Rhodovastum atsumiense: one gene and its partner. The protein of the gene in region 1 interacts with the protein of each later gene in a pairwise test. Links are inferred from orthologs where the notes say so. Each region holds a gene or a part of one and is shown on either strand. Other genes may lie near its edges.

What was found. Proteins that work in one complex are often made in the same cells at the same time.
Region 2: the proteins of NBY65_RS04220 (region 1) and lpdA interact in binary tests that used the Escherichia coli proteins (3 or more experiments, as listed by UniProt). The link is inferred for Rhodovastum atsumiense from one-to-one orthologs.

The regions. Positions count from the first base shown.
Region 1 is NZ_OW485601.1:976,595-979,594, forward strand. The notes cover bases 56-2,984. They hold NBY65_RS04220 (ATP-dependent helicase), read right to left. Parts: upstream 2,649-2,984; coding sequence 462-2,648; downstream 56-461. Other genes in these bases: NBY65_RS04215 (50S ribosomal protein L11 methyltransferase), read right to left, coding at 56-402; metF (methylenetetrahydrofolate reductase [NAD(P)H]), read right to left, coding at 2,689-2,984. Also shown: more of NBY65_RS04215, read right to left, coding at 1-55; more of metF, read right to left, coding at 2,985-3,000. UniProt on the Escherichia coli protein: A helicase with DNA-dependent ATPase activity. Unwinds DNA duplexes with 3'-5' polarity. Translocates on single-stranded DNA with 3'-5' polarity. Initiates unwinding more efficiently from a nicked substrate than double-stranded DNA.
Region 2 is NZ_OW485601.1:6,246,489-6,249,417, forward strand. What follows is about bases 1-2,858. They hold lpdA (dihydrolipoyl dehydrogenase), read left to right. Parts: upstream 1-511; coding sequence 512-2,206; downstream 2,207-2,858. Other genes in these bases: NBY65_RS28130 (sll1863 family stress response protein), read left to right, coding at 2,237-2,557; NBY65_RS28135 (hypothetical protein), read left to right, coding at 2,855-2,858. Outside these bases: more of NBY65_RS28135, read left to right, coding at 2,859-2,929. UniProt on the Escherichia coli protein: Lipoamide dehydrogenase is a component of the glycine cleavage system as well as of the alpha-ketoacid dehydrogenase complexes.

The DNA of each region.
Region 1 (3,000 bases):
GGAGCCGAAGGCCACCGAGGCGTCGAGCAGGATGGTCAGCCGCCCGGGCAAGGGCGGGGTGCGGACATGGGTGCCGCGCACGGCGAAGCGGCGGCCGACCGGTTGCTCGGGGAAGGCCTCGCGGGTGCGTTCCAGCCAGCCCTCGGCTTCGGTGGCGCGGCGGACCGGCTGCACGGTGACGCCGGTGACCAGCGCCGCCAGGGCCAGGGCAGCGGCGAGTTCCGCCTCATGCGCCCCCTGGTCCTTCACGCCCTCGACCGTCCACAGGTTGGCCTCCTCGTCATGGAAGAAGCCGATGGTACCGCAGGCCTCGGCGAGGGCGGCCTCGTAGGCCTCCAGTGCTTCCGGCGGCACGGTGACGGAGACGGTTTCGAGCGCGGTGGCGTGACGGCGGGAAGACATGGGGCGTGTGGTTTCCTTTGGGCGGCAGGTCCCTCCCCCCGCCGGGGCGGGGGCAAGGATCATGCCTTTTCGACGAAGCGGTCGAGAATGCGCTTGGCGCCCGCCTTGTCGAAGGCGACATCAAGCTTGTCGTCCTCCGCCCGGGTCACCGTGCCGTAGCCGAATTTCTGGTGGAAGACGCGCATGCCCACCGTGATCGCGTCGGTGCGCGCCGGGCGGGCGGGCTGTTCCCAGACCTCGATGGTGCGCGGGCGGCGGGCCACCATGGGGGACGGACCGGCGAAGGCGGGGGGCGCGGTCAGGCGGCGTTCGCGCTGCAGCGCCGCCGAGCCGACCCGCTCCACCTCGCTGTCGGGCAGTTCCTCGATGAAGCGGCTGGGAATGCTGCTCTGCCAGTTGGCGTAGATGCGGCGGTTGGCGGCGTGGCTGATGATGGCGCGGCGGCGGGCGCGGGTGATGCCGACATAGGCGAGCCGCCGCTCCTCCTCGAGCCCCTTGGCGCCGTTCTCGTCCATGGTGCGCTGGCTCGGGAACAGCCCTTCCTCCCAGCCCGGCAGGAACACGGTGTCGAATTCCAGCCCCTTGGCGGCATGCAGCGTCATCAGGCTGACGCGCTCGCCCTCGGCGTTCTCCTCGTTCTCCATCACCAGCGAGACATGGTCGAGGAAGCCGGCGAGCGTCTCGAAATCGGCGAGCGCGCGGACCAGTTCCTTCAAGTTCTCCAGCCGTCCCGGCGCCTCGGGCGACTTGTCCTGCTTCCACATCTCAGTGTAGCCGCTCTCGTCCAGCATGGTCGCGAGCGTGACGACGTGGCCTTCCCGCTCCAGCTTCTCGCGCCAGCGGGCGAAGCCCTGCAGCAGCTCGCGCACCGAGTCGCGGGCCTTGCCGCGCAACTGGCCCCCCTCGGCGGCAAGCGAGGCGGCGACGGAGAGCGGCACCTGCTGCCCGCGCGCGATCTCGTGCAGGGCCCGCAGCGCCTGCTCGCCGAGGCCACGGCGCGGCACGTTGACGATGCGCTCGAAGGCCAGGTCGTCGGCCGGCTGGTGCAGCACCCGCATATAGGCGATGGCGTCGCGAATCTCCTGGCGCTCGTAGAAGCGCAGGCCGCCCACGACGCGATAGGGCACGCCGAGCGTGATCAGGCGTTCCTCGAAGGCGCGGGTCTGGAAGCCCGCGCGCACCAGCACCGCCATCTCGGCCGGCGAGTCGCCGGCGCGGCGCAGCTTCTCGATGCGGTCGCCGACCATGCGGGCCTCTTCGTCGGAATCCCACAGGCTGACGATGCTGATGCGCTCGCCGCCGGCCTCGGCGCGGCCGGGGCGCAGCGTCTTGCCGAGGCGATCCTCGTTATGGGCGATCAGCGCCGAGGCGGCGGCAAGGATCGGCGCGGTGGAGCGGTAATTGCTTTCCAGCCGCACGATGCGGGCGCCGGGGAAATCCTTCTCGAAGCGGAGGATGTTCTCCACCTCGGCGCCACGCCAGGAATAGATCGACTGGTCGTCATCCCCCACGCAGCAGATGTTGCGGTGGCCCTGCGCCAGCAGCCGCAGCCACAAATACTGCACGAGATTGGTGTCCTGGTACTCGTCGACCAGGATGTAGCGGAAGGCCCGGTGGTACTGCGCCAGCACCTCGGGATGGCCGCGCAGGATCTCGGTCACATGCAGCAGCAGGTCGCCGAAATCGGCGGCGTTCAGCGTGCGCAGCCGCTCCTGGTAGGCGACATAGAGCGCGCGGGCCCGGCCATTGGCGAAATCGGTGTCCTCGGCCGCGGTCACGCGGGCGGGCGGCAGGCCCTTGTCCTTCCAGCGCTGGATCATCGCCATCAGGGCCGGCGGCGCCCAGCGCTTGGTGTCGATGCGCCCGGCCTCCATCACCTGCTTGAGCAGCCGCAACTGGTCGTCGGCGTCGAGGATGTTGAAGCTGGAGGTCAGCCCGACCAGTTCGGCGTGCCGGCGCAGCATGCGCGCGCACAGGGCATGGAAGGTGCCGAGCCACAACCCCTCGGCGGGGCGGCCGAGCATGGCGGAGACGCGCTCGCGCATCTCGCGGGCGGCCTTGTTGGTGAAGGTGACGGCCAGCACCTGCCCGGGAAAAGCGCGCCCGGTCAGCAGGATATGGGCGAACCGCGTGGTCAGCACGCGGGTCTTGCCGGTGCCGGCGCCGGCCAGCACCAGCAGCGGCCCGTCGACCGTCTCCACGGCCTCGCGCTGCTCGGGATTGAGGCGGGTGAGGTAGTCGGTCATGCGTCGGGTATAGAACGGGGGGAGACCCCGGCCAACCGGCTCACCCGGCGGCCGGCCGGGCGTGCGCGCCCAGGATATGGGCGATGGCGTAGACCAGGTCGGGACGGTTCAGCGTGTAGAAATGGAACTCGTCCACGCCGTTGGCCTGCAGCAGCCGCACCAGCTCGGCCGCCACCACTACCGCGACCATGCGACGGGTCTCCGCATCCTCCTCCAGCCCCGCGAACAGATGGCCGAGCCAGGCCGGCACCCTGGCGCCGCACATGGCCGAGAATTTCACGGCCTGGGCGAAGTTGGACACCGGCATGATGCCGGGCACGATCGGCGCGGTGATGCCGGCGGCGAGGCAGCG
Region 2 (2,929 bases), 5.3 Mb from region 1 along the record:
GCCTTCCCCGAAGTGAATGCCTCGCTCGGCCCGGACAAGGCCAGCCTGATCCTCAAGCGCTACACCCATATCGGCGTCGCCGTGGACACGCCGGAGGGGCTGGTGGTCCCGGTGATCCGGGATGTCGACCGCAAGGGCATCATCGAACTCAGCCAGGATCTTGGCACGACCTCGAAGAAGGCCCGTGAAGGCAAGCTGAGTGCCGCCGACATGCAGGGAGGCTGCTTCACCATCTCCAGCCTCGGCGGCATCGGCGGCACCACCTTCACGCCGATCGTCAACGCGCCGGAAGTGGCGATCCTGGGCGTGGTGCGGTCGCGCATGGCCCCGGTCTGGGACGGCACCGCCTTCCTGCCGCGACTGATGCTGCCGCTGTTCGTCTCCTACGACCACCGCGTCATCGACGGGGCACTGGCGGCCCGCTTCGCCCGCCATCTCTGCAACTCGCTCGAGGATGTCAGGCGCCTGGTGCTGTGATGCAGCCAATGCTTCAGGAGGGAGCGACGCGAGGATGACGGTGGAAATCACGGTCCCGGATATCGGCGACTTCAAGGACGTGCCGGTCATCGAGGTGCACATCGCACCGGGCGCCCAGGTGAAGGCGGAGGATCCGCTGATCACGCTGGAATCCGACAAGGCCACCATGGACGTGCCGGCGCCACGGGCGGGCACGATCGGCGAGGTGCGGGTCAAGGTCGGCGACCGTGTGTCGCAAGGCAGCGTGATCGCCTTACTCGACAGCGAGGAAGCGGCGGCCCCGGCCCCGAAGCCGGCCGTGGCAGCGGCGAAGGGCGACCACCATGCCGAGGTGCTGGTGCTCGGCGCCGGACCGGGGGGCTACACCGCCGCCTTCCGTGCCGCCGATCTCGGCCGCAAGGTCGTGCTGGTCGAACGCTGGTCCTCGCTCGGCGGCGTCTGCCTCAATGTCGGCTGCATCCCGTCCAAGGCGCTGCTGCATGCGGCCAAGGTCATCGAGGAAACCCAGGAGATGGGCCATGCCGGCCTGCGCTTCGGCCGGCCGGAGATCGACCTCGACCGGCTGCGCGACTGGAAGGACGGCGTGGTGAAGCGCCTGACCGGCGGCCTGGCGGGACTGGCGAAGCAGCGCAAGGTCAGCGTGGTCAGCGGCACCGGCAAATTCACCGCGCCGAACCAGGTCACGGTGAACGGCGGCGACACCACGCCGGTCACCGTCTCCTTCGACAGCGCCATCATCGCCGCGGGATCGGAGCCGGTGACCCTGCCCTTCATCCCGCATGACGATCCCCGGGTCATCGACAGCACCGGCGCGCTGGATCTGCAGGACGTGCCGAAGCGCCTGCTGGTGATCGGCGGCGGCATCATCGGGCTGGAAATGGCGACGGTGTACCACGCGCTCGGCAGCGCGGTGACGGTCGTGGAACTGATGGACCAGCTGATCCCCGGCGCCGACCGCGACCTCGTCACCCCGCTCGGCAAGCGCCTGGAGAAGCGCTACGAGGCGATCCACCTGAAGACCAGGGTGACGAAGGTGGAGCCGACGCCGGACGGGCTGGTGGCGCATTTCGAAGGCGCCAAGGCCCCACCCTCCGCCAGCTTCGACCGCATCCTGGTCGCGGTCGGCCGCCGCCCGAACGGGCGCGGCATCGCCGCCGAGGCCGCGGGCGTGGCGGTGGACGAGCGCGGCTTCGTGCCGGTGGACCGGCAGATGCGCACCAACGTGCCGCACATCTTTGCCATCGGTGACATCGTCGGCCAGCCCATGCTCGCCCACAAGGCGACGCATGAAGGCCGGGTCGCTGCCGAGGCCGCCGCCGGCCGGAACAGCCATTTCGACGCCAAGGTGATTCCCTCGGTCGCCTATACCGATCCCGAAATCGCCTGGGCCGGCCTGACCGAAACCGAATGCAAGGCGAAGGGCATCCCATACGGCAAGGGCGTGTTTCCCTGGGCGGCGAGCGGGCGGTCACTTTCGCTCGGCCGCGACGAGGGCATGACCAAGCTGCTGTTCGACGAAGCCACGCACCGCGTCATCGGCTGCGGGATCGTCGGCCCCAATGCCGGTGAACTGATCGCCGAAGCGGCGCTGGCGATCGAAATGGGAGCGGATGCCGAGGATATCGGCCTGACCATCCATCCGCACCCGACCCTGTCGGAGACGGTGGCCATGGCGGCGGAAGCCTTCGAGGGCACCATCACCGATCTCTACCTGCCGAAACGACGCTGACCTCAGCGCAAACAAGGGAGCAAACGGACCATGACGCTGCAACAGGAATTCGCCCAGCAACTGGAAGGCCAGATCGCGGTCTGGCAGGGACAGATCAAGGAGTACCAGGAGCGCCTGACCCAGGCGGGCTCGGATGCCCGCGCCTCCTATGAAAAAATGGGGGCGGAAGCCCGCACCAATTACGAGCGCGCGGTGCAGACCATGCGCGACAACGTCGAACAGGCCAGCCGGCTGCTGGCGCAGGCACGGCAGGCCCAGGAAGCCGCCTGGCAGGACATGCGCACGGCACAGCAGCGGGCCTTCGAGCAACTGCAGAAAGGCTGGGCGGACGCGCTGTCGCGCTTCGGCTGATCCGCCTGCATCCGCAACGGCGGCCGGGAGGGATCCCGGCCGCTACAGGAACAGCATGCCGGAACCAATGACGAGGGGGAAACCAGGCAATAGCCGTCGCCATCGGATGCCACGGCGTCGGCATGCTGCACTTGCTCAGTCAGTCGGACCACCCGGCCGCCCCGCGCGATCGCCATCTTGTGAACGCCGACCTGCATGCCCGTGCGCATGGGACCGGTCCGGCGGCGTGACGCCGGTGGCAGGCCATCTCCCCGCAGGGTCCGGATCATCCCCGAACCGGCACAAGATTGCCCCGGGATGCCGGTTCCTGGATTTCTATTGCTTGTATTTAACCAGGAATATTCTACCTTTGGTAGCCAGCGCAGTTTTCCG